2 regions of the Micromonospora sp. 050-3 genome follow, and region 1 is predicted to be linked to the other one. Evidence: riboswitches for the same ligand, from Rfam matches in the RefSeq annotation. Region 1 holds a riboswitch; the other holds the start of a gene.
What was found. A riboswitch is a leader RNA that binds a small molecule or an ion and turns the genes downstream of it on or off. The one in region 1 is predicted to bind S-adenosylmethionine.

Region 1 (8,849 bases):
GGGTGACTCGGTACACCGGAAGATCAAGAACTACAGCCACGGGATGCGCCAGCGGCTCGCCATCGCCCAGGCCATGCTCGGCCTTCCCGAACTGCTGGTGTTGGACGAGCCGACCGACGGGCTGGACCCGCCGCAGATCGCCGAGATGCGGCGGGTGCTCCAGCGGTACGCCACGGACGGTCGGGCGGTGCTGGTCTCCAGTCACCTGCTGGCCGAGGTGGAGCAGACGTGCACGCACGCGGTGGTGGTGAACAAGGGCCGGATCGTGGCGTCCGGGCCGGTGGAGGAGATCGTGGGCGAGTCGCCGAGCGTGCTCTTCGACGTCACCGACCCGGTGGCGGCGCGAGCGGTGCTGGACCGGCTGCACGGGGTCCGCGTGTTGCCGGAGAGCGACGGCCAACTGGTCGTCGACACCAACGGCACGGCCCGCAGTGAGGTGGTGGCGGAGCTGGTGCGCGCCGGCATCGGGGTGGACCGGGTGGTGCCTCGGCGGCGCCTGGAGGACGCGTTCCTCGCCCTGGTGGGCGAGAACTCTCGGGGAAGCGGTGACCGGTGATGGCTGTTACTGATGCGGGTGAGGCCCGCGGTTACCGGCCGTCGGCCACCATGCCGTTCGTGGCGGAGTTCCGTCGGCAGGCGTCCCGGCGGCGGACCCAGCTGGCGCTCGGGTTCATGGTGCTGCTGCCGCTGATCATCCTGATCGCGTTCCAGTTCGATTCGGGCGGCGACGACGACAACGGTCGCAACGAGTTCGCCAGCCTGGTCGAGCTGGCCACCTCGGGCGGGCTCAACTTCACCCTGTTCTCGATCTTCGTCTCGGCGTCGTTCCTGCTGGTGGTGGTCGTCGCGCTGTTCTGCGGCGACACGGTGGCCAGCGAGGCGAGCTGGGGCAGCCTGCGGTATCTGCTGGCGATCCCGGTGCCCCGGGCGCGGTTGTTGACGGTGAAGCTGGTGGTCGCGCTCGCGTACTCGGGGCTGGCCCTGATCCTGTTGGCCGGCACCGCGCTGCTGGCCGGCACCCTGCGCTACGGCTGGTCGCCGCTGCGCAGCACCGTCGCCGCCGAGCTGGAACCCACCGAGGGGCTGCTCCGGTTGCTGGCCGTGCTGGGCTACCTGGCGGTCGTACTGCTGGTGGTGGCCGGCCTGGCGTTCCTGCTGTCGGTGACCACTGACGCCGCGCTGGGCGCTGTGGGTGGTGCGGTCCTGCTCTGGATCCTGTCCAGCATCCTGGACCAGATCACCGCCCTGGGCGCGCTGCGCGACTTCCTGCCCACCCACTTCAGTACCGCCTGGCTGGGTCTGCTGTCGACTCCGGTGCAAACCGACGACGTGGTGCGCGGCTGCATCTCCGCGATCAGCTACGCGACGCTGTTCTGGGGGCTGGCGTTCTGGCGCTTCACCCGCAAGGACATCACCTCGTAGCGGGTCGGCTCACAGTCGGCTGTCCGGCGGGCTCACCGACGACGGCACCGCGCTCGGCGCCGGCGGCGGGGCCGGTCGGGTCGGCACCGGCGTGGACGGGTCGGCCTTCTTCCAGGCGCTGACGCCGATCCGGCCGGTGTTGCCGAGGTCGATCGGCCCGTCCGGGTCGACCTCTTCGGCCGGCTGCCCGGCGGCGGGCGCCACAGTCAGGAACTCGCCGTTGGTGGCCACCACCGTCGAGTCGGTGACCAGGTTGCGCCAGAGCACCACGGCGGTGGCCCGCTCCCCGGCGGCGAGGATGACCTGCCGGGGTGGTTGGTCGAAGCCCGAGGTGATCTCCTTCGCGCCGTTGACCACCCGCAGCATGATCGGCTCGCGCGCTTCGTCGAACACGTGCAGCACGGGGTACCCGTCGAGCTGGTAGGGGTGCTCGCCGCAGTTGACCAGCTCCAGGCCGAGGGCGCGCAGGCCCATCGCGGCGTCCCCGCCGGTCGACTGGATCCGAACGCCGGTGGCCGGGCAATCGGCCAGCGGCTCGGTGCTGGCGGGCGCGGTACGTGGTCGCGGGCCGTCCGGGCCGCCCTGGCCGCGATGGTCGCCAGGTATACACGCGCCGAGTGTGAGAGCCGCCATGAACGCCGTGACCGTCGCGGATGCCGTGCTGACCCGTCGCCGCGCTGCCGTCCCGCGAGAGATCATCAGTAGATCCTCGCCCACGAAGAACCCACACCGTCACCCCGCCCCCGCCGATCTTGCAGGTTCAGTCGCCGATACGCACGGAATGCCCGCTATCTCACGACAGCAGGTGCAAGATCGCGAAGAAGGGGGCAGGCCCACCTCGTCGATCATGGAGTTGTGGTGCCTGGTCTGGCGCCGGGTGGGCGCTTTGTCACCCACCACAACTCCTTGATCGACGGAGTGGTGTGGGGGCCGTTGTGGGGACGGTCGGGTCGGCCGTTGCTGGGGACTCGACGGGGTGGCTTCGGCGGCGTGCCGGCCGAGGTGCCCGTTGGGCGGCGGCTCTTCGCTGATGTCGTAGACGATTCAGCTCCAAAGCGAGCGCCTGGGGCAGGTCCCACCCGCCGCCGCGCGGGCCGCTGCCGGACGGGTCAGGGTGAGGCGGGGTCAGGCTGGCGGGCGCTGGGTGAGGACCGCGTCCAGCAGGCCCGGGTAGAGCTTGTCCAGTTCGTCCCGGCGGAGCCGGACCAGTCGGCTGGTGCCGGCGGCCCGGGTCCGGGTCAGGCCTGCCTCGCGCAGCACCTTGAGGTGGTGGCTACGGGTCGCCTTGGAGACGCCGAAGTCGAAACTGCCGCAGGCGGCCTCGCCGCCCTCGGCGAGCGCCCGGACGATCTGAAGCCGCACGTCGTCGGCGAGTGCGGCCAACACGCTGGTGACCGGTACGGCGGTCAGGTCGGGCTCGTGCGGCTCCATGTGAGCAGTGTAACCCTTGTTCGACAATCATCGAACAACACCCTATGGTCGGTGTCGTTGGTTCGACGATACTCGAACATTGGAGTTGCGATGCGATCTCGCGCCACCGCGTACCCACTGGTCGCCGTGCTCGGCTGGGGCGTGATGTTCCCGATCCTGGCCAGCGCGCTCGACCGGGTCGACCCGCTCAACCTGACCACCGCGCGCTACCTGCTGGCCGCCGTCGTCCTGGTCGCCATCCTGCTGCTCCGCGAGGGTGCCGGCGCACTGCGCCACGGTGGCCGGGCGCTGGAGGTGGTGGTGCTCGGAGTGGTCGGCTTCGCGGGCTTCAACCTGCTCACCAACCTGGCGCTCGAACATGCCGCCCCGCAGCAGATCTCCCTCTTCGTGGCCACCACTCCGGTGATCACCCAGCTCGTCCGCTGGGCTCGCGACGGCGTACGTCCGAAGCCGCTGCTGCTGGCCCTCTCCCTGGTGGCGCTGCTCGGCGTCGGTCTGGTGATCACGCGCGGCAGCCTGGCCGGGCTCGGCCAGTTCGGCCTCGGCGGGCTCATGATGATCGGCGCGGTGCTGGGCTGGGGCATCTACACCCACGGCGCCAGCCGGTTCGGCGAGTGGTCGCCGCTGCGCTTCACCACACTGACCGCGCTCGCCGGCACGGCCGCCATGCTCGTCCTGAGCATCGGCGCCGACGCCGTCGGCTGGCAGCACGCGCCGGCCGCCGCCGACCTCGTGGCGGTCGCCCCGCAACTGGCGTACGCCGTGCTGGTGGGTGCCGTGATCGCGGTCCTGGCCTGGAACACCGGCGTGCAGCGACTCGGCGCCGCCAACGCCGCGCTGTTCATGAACCTGGTTCCGGTGACCACCTTCGCGGTGCAGATCGCCCGCGGCTACCGCCCGGAGCCCGTGGAACTGGTCGGGGCCGCCATCACGATCGCCGCCCTGATCGCCGCGAACCTCGCCGCCCGGCCCCGGACCACGTCGCTGCCCCGGCCGAGCGCGGTGACGGACCCGATCGCGGTGACCGACCCGGTGGCCGTGAGCGCCCGCTGACCCACCGACCCGCGGCGGCAGCAGGGGACAGCTCCAGTGGTCCAACCGTGGCAGGATGAACCGCCAGGACCAGCAGTTTCCGTCGATCCCTGGATGCCTGGTGAGGGGGCCGTTGTGACGTCGCTCGAAACCGAGGCCATGCGCAGGGCGGGCCAGACGATCAGCGAGGACGCGAAGTCATTCGCCGACACGGTGCTGCCCAAGATCGCCTCGCTGACACTGCCGCGGGATGCCTTTCCGATGTTCGCGTGGAACCTGCCTGACGACTACGAGCGGGTCCGGCAGGGCGTGGGCGACGTCGCAGCGGCGCTCCAGAAGACGATGGACTCGATCGGCACCGCACTGACCGCCATCGCCACCCACTACGAGGAGCAGGAGCGGGTGCGGGGCGAGAACTTCACATACCAGGATTGAACGGAGCCGTGATGTCCGACTCCTCGCTCTACTCCGACCGGGTCGACGACGACACCACCGAAAGCCTCTGGATGCTCGTCGGTGTCCTCGGCACCGGGCTCGCCGCGGCCGTCTGGCCCACAGTTGGCGGTCCGGCGGTGGTGGCCGGCATCACCGCCCTTGTCGAGGTCAACATCCGCACGCCGGACCCATGGGAAAAGGGTTCCGAGGCGTGGAACGACATGAGCGACGTGTTCGAGCAGGCCAAGGCGGGGCTGACCCGGGCGCGAGGTGACGTCGACACTTACTGGGCCGATCAGGGCGCCGAGGCGTTCAAGGCGTTCCTGGAGACGCGCATCGAGCCCGCGCTCGACGCGATCGCTCAGGCGGCGAGCAACGTCCGCAACATGTGCGACGACATGCGGTGGGGTCTGATGACGAACCTGCTCAGCTACGTCAGTGTCACGGGAGCGACGCTGGTGGCGGCCGCTGTGGCCTATCTTTCCGGCCCCTACACACCCGCCGTGCAGTGGGCGATCGTCGGAGCCTGGGCGACATTCGCCATCACGACGCTCGCCGCCGTGCTGACCTTCGTGCAGCAGGTGTGGACGGCTGGGCGTGACGTCGCCGACGCCTTCAGCGTTCTGGAGAACATGTTCACAAGCGACAGTGACCGGATCGACACCACGAGCCTGCAGTTGCCCGAGCAGGTCCGGGTTCGCATCACCGAGCCGAAGGGCTGGGTGAAGGAGTGAGCGACGTACCAGCCTTCGAGCACGCGACGCGCGAGGCGGAACGCGCTGCCCTGACCACTGGGTCGCTGCGAGCGATGACCGACCAGCTCAACGGGGTCCTCGCCCGAATCGCCGAGGCGCAGGAGACGGTCTACGAGGGCACTGACGACTCGGGCACAGTGGTGGTCAGGGCCACCGGCGCAGGCCGGGTCGAAGACGTCTACCTGAGCCCGCAGGCGGTCCGCGACCTCGACGCACAGGCCCTCGGGGCGGCGTGCGTGACAGCCGTCAGCGACGCCAGGATGCGCGCCGCCCAGGGCCTGACCGCAACGATCGCCGAGATCTCCGGTCAGCCCGCTCCGGTCGACGGTCCCGCGTCGGTTCCGCAGACGTACGATCCGGCGTCGGCCGCCGAGGCCCTGCGCGCAGCCGCCCGGAGGGCCAGATGAACCCCGATGCCCTGTCGGCGATCCGTCGGGACATCGCCGCCGCCCTGGAGTCGGCGGCGGAGTTCGCCGAGCGGCCGGCGAGCGAGCAGTACCAGGCCGCGGCCGGCGACGGCGCGGTGATCGCCACCGTCGGGGCGGGCGGTCAACTGCTCGACGTACGGATCACGCCGCAGGCCCGGCGTACCGTGGACAATCTCACCCTCGGCGAGCACGTCCGCGACGCGATTCGAGCCGCCGAGGCCGAAGCCGAGCAGGCACGCACCGCTCTGCTCGGGTCCCTGACCATCGGCGGCCGCTCGGTCGCCGAGATCCTGGCCAACCCGGAGGCCGCGATGCCCGGCACCATCCGACCGAGGCGGCAGCGATGACCCCCGCGCAACGCGCCGTGGTCACCATGGTGTCCGTCCTGGTCGCGCTCCTCTTCGTGTCGGGTGGGATCTGGCTGCTCAGCGGCAGCGAACGGCTCACGGGCGGCGCCATCGCGACCGCCGGCTGGATTCTCGTGGCCGCCATTGCCATCCTCTGGGCCGTGGCGCTATACCTCGGGCGTCGACGCCGGCGCTGACCAGCAGCGCGCCGACCGCCGGGATGCCGGCGGTCGGCTCACAGCGTGGGATCTGCGGTAGCAGCGACCGACAGCGTTGTCCTAGACTCGACGGCACAACTGAATACCTCATCCAGAGGGGCTGAGGGATACGGCCCGACGACGCCCCGGCAACCACCCCGCGCGCTCACCGCTGAGCGACCCGTGGGGCAGGTGCCAATTCCGTCCCCGCCGCACCGTGCGATGCGGGGAAAGATGAGAGGACTCTCGACATGACGTCGACGCTCGTCGCCTCCGGCATCGACACCTCCGCCAGCCCCGCCCGCGCCCTGGTCTGCCGTGCCTGTTCGGCCCGCTACCCGCTCGCCGCCCAGCACGCCTGTTACGAGTGTTTCGGCCCGCTGGAAGTCGACTACGACGCCGCCGCGCTGGCCACCGTCACCCGCGAGCAGATCGAGGCCGGCCCGAACAACATCTGGCGGTACGCCGCACTGCTCCCCGCCGGTCAGGACCCGGCCACCCGGGTCACCCTCGACCCGGGGCTGACCCCACTGGTGGCGGCCCCGCACCTCGCCGCCGAGCTGGGCATCACCGCGCCGCTCTGGGTCAAGGACGACAGCGCCAACCCCACCCACTCGTTCAAGGACCGGGTCGTCTCGGTGGCGCTCACCGCCGCCAAGGCGCTCGGCTTCAGCCGGTTCGCCTGCGCGTCGACCGGCAACCTGGCCAACTCGGTGGCCGCCCACGCCGCCCGCGCCGGGGCGCCCTCGGTGGTCTTCATCCCCAGCGACCTGGAGCAGGGCAAGGTCATCACCACCGCCGTCTACGGCGGCGAACTGGTCGCCATCGACGGCTCGTACGACGATGTCAACAGGCTCTGCGGCGAGTTGGTGGAGACCGACGAGTTCGAGGACACCGCGTTCGTCAACGTGAACGTCCGCCCGTACTACGCGGAGGGCTCCAAGACCCTCGGCTACGAGGTGGCCGAGCAGCTCGGCTGGCGGATCCCGGCGCAGGTGGTCATCCCGATGGCCAGTGGCGAGCTGCTCACCAAGATTGACAAGGCGTTCTCCGAGCTGGTGGAGATCGGCCTGGTCGAGGCGCCCGCCGACGGGTGGAAGGTCTTCGGCGCGCAGTCCGCCGGCTGCAACCCGATCGCCGTCGCCCTGCACGCCGAAACCGACACGATCGTCCCGGTCAAGCCGACCGGCATCGCCAAGTCGCTCAACATCGGCGACCCGGCGGCCGGCCTCTACGCCCTGGAGGCGGTTCGCCGCACCGGCGGCTGGATGGAGTACGCCGACGACGACGAGATCCGGGCGGGCATCCGCGATCTGGCCCGCACCACCGGGGTCTTCGCCGAAACCGCGGGTGGGGTCACAGTGGCCGTGCTGCGCAAACTGGTCGAGTCCGGTCGGCTCGACCCGACGGCCGAGACCGTCGTGTTCAACACCGGCGAGGGTCTGAAGACCATCGACGCGGTGGCCGGCCAGGTCGGGCCGACCCATCACATCAAGCCCTCGCTGCGCGCCGCCCGCGACGCCGGCCTCCTCGGCTGAACGGGGGACCGAGTGGATCAGCCGGTAACTGGGTTTTCGCTGTGAGTGTGGAAAACCCGCCGCTACGGACTTGACGGCAGGAACCGGACGGCGCAAGATGCTCCGTGCGGGAGGGCATTTCGCCGAAGACTTTTGAAGTTCTTGCGACCCAACGCCGGAGGCGTTGTGCGAGTGTCCCTCCCGACCACGTTCGATAGGGCCAGCGATTAATCGCTGGCCCTATCGCTTTTCCCGGGTGCACCCTCAGCGGCATGAGCATCACGATCGCGCCGTTCGACGGCGCCGACCGGACTTCCGTCGACGAGGCGTACCGGATCGGGGTGGCGGTCAACGACGCCGATCTGCCGGACCTACCGCCCTTCTGCCGACGCCGGTTCGACGCGCTGTTCCACACGCCGTTGCCCGGCACCCGGACGCTCTGGGCGCTGGCCCGACTGGACGGCGCCCCGGCCGGCTTCCTGCAACTGGACCTGCCGCAGCTCGACAACACCGACAACGCCACCGTCGAGCTGAAGGTGCGTCCGGAGCTGCGGCGCCGGGGCGTCGGTCGGGCCCTGCACGAGTACGGCGTACGGCTGCTGCGCGAGCACGGCCGCAAGCGGGTCGTCGGGCTGACCGTTTCCGCGTTGCCCGACGGGCCGGCTCGGAGCGCGGCGGGCGACGCGTTCGCCGCGTCGACCGGCGCCCAGGCCGCGTTGGTCGAGGTGCGTCGCCGGCTGGAGATCGCCGAGATCGACCGGGTCGCGCTCCGCGCGGCACTCGTCGAGGCCCAGCCCCGGGCCGAGGGGTACCGATCGGTGTGCTGGCAGGGCGCCACCCCGCAGGAGTATCTGACGGACATCGCCTACCTGGACGGCCGGCTGATGATGGACGCGCCCCTTGGCGACATGCAGTGGGAGCCGGAGCAGGTGGACGCCGAGCGCATCCGCGGCACCGATCGTGCCCTGGAGGCCAAGGGCCGCCGGCGGTACCACCTCGGGATGCGACACGAGGCGTCCGGCCGGCTGGTCGCCTGGACGCTGCTGGAGGTTGGCGCCTCCGCCGACTGGCACGCGTTCCAGCAGATCACCATCGTCGACCCCGCACATCGTGGGCACCGGCTCGGCCTGATCGCCAAGGCGGAGAACCTGCATCACCTGCTCACCCACGAGCCGGCGGTGCGCAGCATCGACACCATCAACGCGGCCAGCAACAGCTACATGGTGGCGATCAACGAGCAGCTCGGCTTCCGTCCGGTGGACTCCTGGACCGACTGGCAGCTCAC
Region 2 (8,849 bases), on a different contig from region 1:
CGCGGCCAGCCTCGGCGCCACTGTGGTGAGCAGTGCCCGCGCCGTCGGGTTGATCCGGCAGGCGCGCGAGGTGACCGGCGTCCGCGTCCGGGACCTGGAGGCGCCGCCCGGCTCGCCGGACGCGGAGTTCGAGGTGCAGGCCCGCACCGTCATCGCCGCCACCGGCGTGTGGAGCGACGACATGTCCCGAATGCTCAACGACGTGGGCCTGCGCCCCGGCGTCCGGGTGCGCGCCTCCAAGGGGGTGCACCTGGTGGTGCCCCGCTCGGCGATCACCGGCGAGACGGGGCTCATCCTGCGTACGGCGAGTTCGGTGCTCTTCGTCATCCCGTGGGGCGGGCACTGGATCATCGGCACCACTGACACCGACTGGCGGCTGGACCGTTCCCACCCGGCCGCCTCGGCCCGCGACATCGACTACCTCCTCCAGCAGGTCAACACCGTGCTGGAACGGCCACTGACCACCGCCGACATCGAGGGGGTGTATGCCGGGCTGAGGCCGCTGCTGGCCGGCGAGGCCGACTCGACCTCGAAGCTCTCGCGTGAGCACGCGGTCTTCGAGCCGATGCTCGGGCTGCTGCTGGTCGCTGGCGGCAAGTACACGACGTACCGGGTGATGGCGTCCGACGTGGTCGATCGGGCCGCTCGCCGGCTCGGTGGCGCCCGCTCGTCGCGTACCGCCGATCTGCCGCTGCTCGGTGCCGACGGGTACCCGGCGATGTGGCGGGACCGGGCCGACCTGGCGCGCCGGCACGGCGTGCCGGTGGGCGTTGTGGAGCATCTGCTGGAGCGGTTCGGCACTCTGACCCTGGACCTGCTGGCGCTGGTCGACGCCGATCCTCTGCTGGCGTCTCCGCTGGCCGGTGCTCCGGAGTATCTGGCGGCGGAGGTCGCCTACGCGGCGCGGGCCGAGGGCGCGCTGCACCTGGAGGACGTGCTGACCCGGCGGACCCGGATCTCGTTCGAGACCAGCCACCGAGGGCTGGAGTCGGCGGAGCACACCGCCGAGTTGATGGGCGCGGTGCTCGGGTGGGACGCGGCCACCCGGGCGCGCGAGGTCGAGCACTACCGGACCCGGGTGGAGGCGGAGCGGCAGTCCCAGTTGATGCCGGACGACGCGGCGGCGGACGCGGCCCGGCTCGGCGCTCCGGACGTGCGGGGTTACGCGGCCGACCGGGGCGACGACGATCAGGCGGAGCTGCGCCCGTCCGCTCGATGACGAATTGCGACGTTACCGATGGGTAACCATCGATACCGGCCCGGATGGTGGTTTCGAACGCTACCTACGGTGGGGTAGGTTTCCGCGCGTGCTACGCCGCGCGCGCCCTCGTCTGCTCTCACCCCTGCTCGCCGTCGCGCTCGTCGGCGCCCTGACCGGGTGCTCGCTCTTCGACGGAGACAAGCCGAGCACCCCGGTGGCGCAGCCGACCCCCGGCACGGCGGGTGGCGGCTCGCAGCTGGAGATCCCCACCACTGTCGCCGCCGGTCAGGTCAGCCTGCTCCAGCGGCTCGGCGAGGACGGGCCGATGCGCACCCTGAGCGTCGAGCGGAACGGCGCGTGGCAGTGCGTCGACTGCGCCGGCGACGGCGTGACCTCCCGGGGCACCCTCGCACCGGAGCTGACCGAACGGCTCCAGGTGCTGCTCGCCAACCCGGCGCTCGCCGACGAGACCGACCAGGCCCGGCGGTACCGGACCACCTGCATCGACGCGCTGACGTCCAGCCTCATCACCTCGACGGGGCTGATCACCTCGCAGGACTGCCCGGGTGAGGAGCTCACGCCGGTCGCCGGGGAGATCCTGCTGCTGCTCACCCAGGCGACCCCGGCCGAGGTCAAGGGCTGACCGCAGCCGGTCAGAGCACCTTGCCCGGGTTGAGCAGGCCGGCCGGGTCGAGCGCCGACTTGATCGCCTGATGCACCCGGACACCGACCGGCCCGATCTCCCGGGCCAGCCAGTCCCGCTTGAGCAGCCCCACCCCGTGCTCGCCGGTGCACGTGCCACCCAGGTCCAGGCCGAGCCGCATGATCTCGTCGAAGGCCCGCCGACCCCGCTCCACGCTCGCCGGGTCGGCCCGGTCGACCACGATGTTCGGGTGCATGTTGCCGTCCCCGGCGTGCCCGACCACGCCGATCGGCACCTCACACTCGGCCGCGATCCGGGCGACCCCGTCCAGGAGCGCCGCGAGCGCGCCGCGCGGCACCGCCACGTCGTCGATCACCAGACCGCCGTTGCCGCCCGGGTAGGTGTCCGCCGCGAACTTCTCCATGGCCGGGTGGGCCAGCCGGCGAGCCTGGAGCAGCGCCGCCGCCTCCACCGCGTCGGTGGCCGCGTAGACCTCGTCGGCGCCGACGGCCGCACACACCTCGGCCAGCGCGGCCAGGTCGTCCGCCGCCCGGGAGCCGGTGTCGACGGCGGCCAGCAACAGGGCCTGCGCATCGGTCCGCAACCCCATCGGCTGGTACGCCTCGATCGCTCGCAGGTGGGTCTGGTCCAGCATCTCCAGCAGGCTGGGGGTGAGCCCGCGAGCCGCGATCTCGGCCACCGCCGCGCCGGCCGTGGCGGTCGATCCGAAGACCGCCACCAGGGTCAGTGAGTCGGCCGGGGCGGGGCGCAGCGCCACTGTCACCTCGGTGATCACGCCGAGGGTGCCCTCCGAACCGACGAACAGTCGGGTCAGGTCATAGCCGGCCACCCCCTTGGCCGTACGCCGGCCGGTCCGCAGCACCTCGCCGGAGGCGAGCACCACCTCCAGGCCGAGCACGTACTCGGTGGTCACGCCGTACTTCACACAGCACATGCCGCCGGCGTTGGTGGCCACGTTGCCGCCGATGGTGGAGGACTCCCAGGAGCCGGGGTCCGGCGGGTACCAGAGGCCCTGTTTGGCCACCGCCCCGGCCAGCGCCGCGTTGACCACGCCCGGCTGGACCACAGCGACCCGGCTCACCGGGTCGATCTCCCGGATCTCGTTCATCGCGACGGTGCTGAGCACCACAGCGCCGTCCACAGCGTTCGCCGCGCCGGCCAGCCCGGTCCTCGCGCCCTGCGGCACCACCGGTACGCCGTGCCGCGCCGCCGCCTGGATCACGGCGACCACCTGCTCGGTGTCGCGCGGGCGGGTCACCACCAGCGGGACGCCGGCCGCGCACAGGTCGGCCTCGTCCCGCTGGTGCATGCGCAGCAGGTCCGGGTCGGTGAGCACGGCGTCGTCACCGAGCGCGGCGCGCAGGTCGTCGAGGAGCGCGGTGGGGGCCATGCAGCCGAGGCTAGGTCGCCGACCGGCGATCATCAACATGATCGACTGGGCGGGATAACTTGGGCACCATGCTCTACCTGGACCGGCCGGCCTGGCCGTGGCGCGGTCGGCTCTGGTCGCACCTGATCAGTGACGTCTCGTACGCCGAGTTGCACGCCTTCGCCGAGGCGCTCGGCGCGCCCGGGCGCGGCTTCGACCGGGACCACTACGACATCCCGGCCGACCGGTTCGCGGCGGCGGTGTGGCTCGGTGCCCAGGTGGTGCCGAGCCGGGAGCTGGTCCGGTTGCTCCGCGCCGCCGGCCTGCGTCGGCCGAAGCACCTGGTCAGCCCGCGTTCTCCGGCTCCCCGGTGAGTGCGGCCAGCTCGCGGCGCACATTGTCCCGGGCGGGCGCTTCCCAGCGGCTCGCCAGCGGTGGCGAACGGAACAGCGCGGGCAGCGCCAGCAGGCCGGTCAACACGGCGGCCCGGCCAGCCCGGAAGGCCGGCTCCGGCACATGGGCGTACTCCTGGCGGATCGCCGCCGCGTAACGCTCGTAGCGGGCCGGCGGCGCGGCCAGCACCGCCAGGTCCGCATCGCACAGCAACACCCCGTCCCGGTCGCCCGGCGTCACTGTGTGCCCGGCGGTGAGCAGCACCAGCCGCCGCACCTCGGCCACCGTGGGCGTCGGCACCCCGAGCCCGGTGAGCACGCTCTCGGCCAGCGCGGCGCTGTTCCGTTCGTTGACGTCGCCAGCGGCCCGGGGGTCGTAGACCGCGTCGTGGAACCAGGCCGCCAGCCGGACCACGTCGGCCCGAGCGGCCAGGTCGGCGTGCTGGTCCACCACATCGAGCACCGCCGTCAGATGGGCCAGCGTGTGATAGTGCCGGTGTGGCTCCCGCCAGCGGGCGATCACCTGCTCACCGGCCCGGGTCGTGTCCGGGCCGGGCCTCGCGCCGGCACCCCGGGCCGCCACCCGCCACCGGTCCAACAGATCAACCACCGCCCGAGTCTGCCGCATCCGCCCGCGACGCGCGGGAAGGGAGGGTTCAGCGGGCCCACCACGGGTAGTCGCGCCCATGGCCGTGGCCCGGGACAAGCGACAGCCGATGGTGCGACGTACTGCGCTGCGCGACGGGTTGGTGGACATCGACGGCGCGCGGATCGCCGAGGCCACCGAACAGCTGCGCCACCGTGGCCGGGCCACCCTGCACGACCGACTGCACCGGGTACGGATGGCCGGCGGGCTCGCCGTGCAGGCCGGGCTGGCCGCCGGGCTCGCGTACCTGATCTCGCACAAGGTGCTCGGCAACCCGCAACCGGTCTTCGCGCCGATCTCCGCGGTCGGCACCCTGGCCGCGTCGGTCGGCCAGCGGTTCCGCCGGACCATCGAGCTGATCGTCGGGGTGGGGGTCGGGGTGGCCGTCGGCGACCTCCTGATCTACCTGCTCGGCACCGGGGCATGGCAGCTCGGCCTCGTGGTCACGGTGGCCATCCTGCTCACCATCTTCGCCGGTGCGAGTGTTGCCATCGTCATCCAGGCGGCGGCCACGGCGGTGCTGATCGTGACGCTGAGCCCGTCGACCCAGAACCTGGAGATCCCCCGCTTCGTCGACGCGTTCCTCGGCGGTGGGATCGCGCTGCTGGTCACGGCGGTGCTGCTGCCGCTGAACCCACTCCGAGTGATCAACCGGGCGGCCCGACCCGCCCTGGACCTGCTCGCCGCCCAACTCGACGCCACCGCCGACGGCCTGCGCAACCGGGACCGCGGCACCATCCAGGGCGCACTGGAGAGGCTGCGCGACAACAAGGAGGAGTTGGCCACGTTGGGCGAGGCGATCGAGGGAGCCAAGGAGACCGCCACCCTCTCCCCGGCCCGCTGGCACCGCCGCGACGAACTGACCCACTACGCGGAGGCGGCCGACCCGATCGACAGGGCGATGCGCAACAGCGGCACTCTGATCCGCCGGTCCGTCACGCTGGTCGAGGACGAGGAACCGGTGCCCGATCCGATGCCGGACGCGATCGGCCACCTCGCCGAGTCGGTCCGGCTGCTCAAGCACGAGTTCGCCGCCGGTGAGGAGCCGGAGAAAGCCCGGGAGCGGTCGCTGCGGGCGGTCAGCGAGGCCGGCCGGGCGTACGGCGCCGGGGTAGGTTTCTCCGGCAGCGTGGTGGTCGCCCAGATCCGCACCACCGCTAGCGATCTGCTGGTCGCCTCCGGCATCGAGCAGGAGGAGGCGAACCGGTGGATCCGCACCGCCTTCGGGGAGCAGGAGCGGCCGGTCGGTGAGCCCGCCGAGCCCGGCGAGACACCGAAGCCACCCACCGCCCCGCCGGTCGGCTGAACGCCGGCCTCAGCCCAGCTCGGCCAGCGCCGCGAGCAGCCGGTCCACCTGAGCGGCGGTGCTGCCGAGCCCGATGCTGGCACGCAGCGCGGTGGGCGGCAGGTCCCGTCGGCCGGTACGCCCCGCCGCCTCGCTGAGCAGACGCCGGGCCAGCGGGTGGGCACAGAACAACCCGTCCCGTACGCCGATGTGGTGCTCGGCAGCCAGCCGCGTGGCCACCTCGGTGGAGTCCCAGCCGGCGACCACGAACGAGACGATGCCGACCCGGGGCGCGTCCGGGCCGAAGGTGCGCAGCTCGATGACGTGCGGCAGGGCGGCGAGGCCGGTCCGCAGCCGGGTCAGCAGGGCCTGCTCGTGGGCGGCCAGCGCACACTGGTCCGCGTCGTCGAGCGCCTTGCACACCGCCGCCAGCGCAACCGCGCCGAGCAGGTTCGGGGTGCCGCCCTCGTGTCGGGCCGGGCCGGTCGCCCAGGTCACGTCGTGGGTGGCCGGCCCGACGTGGCTGGTGGCCCCGCCACCGGCCAGGTACGGCGACGCGGCGTCCAGCCAGTCGGCCCGGCCGATCAGCACGCCCGCGCCGAACGGCGCGTACAGCTTGTGGCCGGACACGGCCAGGTAGTCGACGTCGAGCGTGAGCAGGTCGACCGGGGCGTGCGGGGCGAGCTGCGCCGCGTCGAGCACGATCCGGGCACCGTGCCGGTGGGCCACCCGCGCCAGTTCGGCGACCGGCCACCGCTCACCCGTCACGTTGCTCGCACCGGTCACCGCGACCAGCACCGGCAGCGCCGGGCTGCTGCCCCGGCGCAGCTCGGTGAGGGCGGCGGCGAGATCGCGTACCGCCGCGTCGGGGTCGCTGGGCACCGGCAGTCGCACCGACCCGCGCGGCCAGGGCAGCAGGTTGGCATGGTGTTCGCCGGCGAAGGTGACCACAGTCGTGCCGGCCGGGACGGCCCGCGCCAGCAGGTTGAGCGCGTCAGTGGTGTTGCGGGTGAAGATCACATGATCATCGGCGCGAGCGCCGAAGAAGTCGCCGATCGTCTGCCGGGCCTGCTCGTACGCGAGGGTGCAGCGCCGCGACAGCGCTCCGGCTCCGCGATGCACGCTGGCGTACCAGGGCAGCAACTCGGCGACTGCGTCGGCCGCGGCCCGCGCGCACGGCGCACTGGCCGCGTAGTCCAGGTTGATCTCGCCGGGCACGCCGAGGACGTCGAGCGGCGCGGACGGCGCCGACGGCACGGTGGGCAGGCTGGGCAGGCTGGGGACGAGAGTGACGGACACGCCGGAACCTCCGGGGTCAGGGACCCCGGATGCGACATCGGGACGGGGTCCGCGCTTGCCCAGCACACCGATCGGGCTGGGCCCGGTCATCACCCGGGGCACCCCACCGCGAACTCGACGAGGGTTGCCGGCCAGCAAGCCGGGGCTTGACGCTGGCACTCGTGACCTGCCGGCAGCATAGCGGCTACCGATGCGGCCGAACCAGCCGGCGGCGGATGGCTACGCTGACCGCATGGCCGACACCCCGCCCGGTTCACCGCTGCCGCCGTCGCCCGCCGCCCCGCCTGCGCCCGCCGTCCCGCCCATGGGTGAGACGCCCCGGATGCCGCTGCGCCGACTGGGCTGGCGGCGGTTCCTGGCGCTGGCCGGTGTGGTGCTGTTGATCGCGGCGTGCGCGGTCTTCATGGTCTTCACGCTCGGCCAGTCGCTCGGTGTGCAGGCCCTGCTGATCGGGGTGGTGGCCGCCATCCTGCCGGTGCCGGTGCTGGTCGCCTGCTTCCTCTGGCTGGACCGGTACGAACCGGAGCCGCTGAAGTATCTGATCTTCTGCTTCGCCTGGGGGGCGTTCGTCTCCACCGCGGCCTCGCTCACTGTGAACGACTTCGCGGCCAACCGCTTCGCCGACTGGGGCCTGCCGTCCGCCCTCACCGGGGTGCTGGTGGCGCCGTTCATCGAAGAGCTGACCAAGGCGCTGGGCCCGATCCTGCTGCTGGTGTTCCGCCGCCGCGAATGGTCCGGGATCACCGACGGCCTGGTCTACTGCGGGCTCAGCGCGGTCGGCTTCGCGATGGTGGAGAACATCCTCTACCTGGGCGGGTTGGGGTACGCGTCCGGCGCTGACCGGTACGGCCCGGCCACCGGCATCCAGCAGGTCATCGCGATCTTCATCCTGCGGATCCTGCTGTTCGGGTTCGCTCATCCCCTCTTCACCTCGATGACCGGTGTGGGGCTGGGTATCGCCTCCCGGACCGCCGACCGGCGCATCCGGGTGCTCGCCCCGATCGCCGGCCTGCTGCTGGCGATGATGCTGCACGGCACGTGGAACCTGCTGCCCACGCTGACCCAGGCCACCGGCGAGGCCATGATCATGCTGTACGGCTTCCTGGGCCTCATGGTGCCGGTCTTCTTCGGCACCGTGGGGCTGGCGCTGTGGTTGCGCGCCTGGGAGGGGCGGCTCACCGAGCGGGTCCTGCCCGACTACGTCCGCGCCGGCTGGCTCAGCCCGCCCGAGGTGGCCGCCCTGAGCAGTCTCGGCCGACGGCACGCCGCCCGCAGTTGGGCACGGCGGGTGGCCGGTGACGCCGGGGTGCGGGCGATGCGGGGTTACCAGTCCTCCGCCACCCGGCTGGCCCTGCTGCGCGACGGGGCGCTGCGCGGCCTGGACCGCAAACCCGCCGACCAGGAGCGGACCGCCCGCGAGGAACGGGAGCTGCTGGACGCGATCACCGAGTACCGGTCGTTCTTCGTGGGTCGGGACCCGCAGGCCCCGGCGGGGGTCTGGGACGGCACCCGCTACCACCTGCGTTTCCCGGACGGCACACAGCGCGCTGTGGACGCGCCGGACGAGCCGGTGGTGCCGATCCCGGTGGTGCTGGCTCCCGCCCCGGCTCCGGTGGGGTACGCCCCGCCCGGCTGGCCCGGCCTGCGCCCGGCGTCGCCCTGGCCACCGACGCACCAGTGACAGCTGCGGGCTGGTCGGCAATGCGGCTCAGGCCAGCAGCGAGGTGAGAAAGTCACCGAGGCCCTGGAACATCGCGATCAGCGCGGCCCCGATCCCTCGGAACATCTGCGCGGCGCCGTCCGGCCGAAAGGCCATGAAGTAGATCAGGAACGCGACACTGCCCCAGGTCAACAGCTTCTTCACGAATACCGGCATCGTCCCTCCCCAGGGCCACGGTCGCCGGATGGCTTCCCGTCGTGCGGCTGGGCAAACGGTGCGCGACGGGACCTGGTGGCCGGGGGAGGTGCGTCAGAGGTAGAGGCCGGTCGAGTC

Region 2: linked by a shared signal. The riboswitch ahead of ACLJOK_RS28025 (aminotransferase class V-fold PLP-dependent enzyme) and the one ahead of thrC (threonine synthase) in region 1 are both predicted to bind S-adenosylmethionine.

What each region holds. Positions count from the first base shown of each region.
Region 1 covers NZ_JAJPVX010000004.1:210,664-219,512, forward strand. The annotation lists gene ACLJOK_RS33095 (alpha/beta fold hydrolase) at 1-556, shown strand, start outside; gene ACLJOK_RS33100 (ABC transporter permease) at 556-1,422, shown strand; gene ACLJOK_RS33105 (DUF4232 domain-containing protein) at 1,432-2,121, opposite strand; gene ACLJOK_RS33110 (ArsR/SmtB family transcription factor) at 2,548-2,853, opposite strand; gene ACLJOK_RS33115 (DMT family transporter) at 2,944-3,906, shown strand; gene ACLJOK_RS33120 (hypothetical protein) at 4,021-4,320, shown strand; gene ACLJOK_RS33125 (hypothetical protein) at 4,332-5,054, shown strand; gene ACLJOK_RS33130 (YbaB/EbfC family nucleoid-associated protein) at 5,051-5,482, shown strand; gene ACLJOK_RS33135 (YbaB/EbfC family nucleoid-associated protein) at 5,479-5,850, shown strand; gene ACLJOK_RS33140 (hypothetical protein) at 5,847-6,047, shown strand; SAM riboswitch class I at 6,153-6,288, shown strand; gene thrC (threonine synthase) at 6,299-7,585, shown strand; gene ACLJOK_RS33150 (GNAT family N-acetyltransferase) at 7,837-8,849, shown strand, end outside.
Region 2 covers NZ_JAJPVX010000003.1:9,047-17,895, forward strand. The annotation lists gene ACLJOK_RS27995 (glycerol-3-phosphate dehydrogenase/oxidase) at 1-1,219, shown strand, start outside; gene ACLJOK_RS28000 (hypothetical protein) at 1,308-1,844, shown strand; gene ACLJOK_RS28005 (FAD-binding oxidoreductase) at 1,855-3,255, opposite strand; gene ACLJOK_RS28010 (DUF4031 domain-containing protein) at 3,324-3,608, shown strand; gene ACLJOK_RS28015 (metal-dependent phosphohydrolase) at 3,580-4,236, opposite strand; gene ACLJOK_RS28020 (FUSC family protein) at 4,343-5,578, shown strand; gene ACLJOK_RS28025 (aminotransferase class V-fold PLP-dependent enzyme) at 5,588-6,856, opposite strand; SAM riboswitch class IV at 6,903-7,023, opposite strand; gene ACLJOK_RS28030 (PrsW family intramembrane metalloprotease) at 7,047-8,537, shown strand; gene ACLJOK_RS28035 (hypothetical protein) at 8,565-8,732, opposite strand; gene ACLJOK_RS28040 (GroES family chaperonin) at 8,826-8,849, opposite strand, start outside.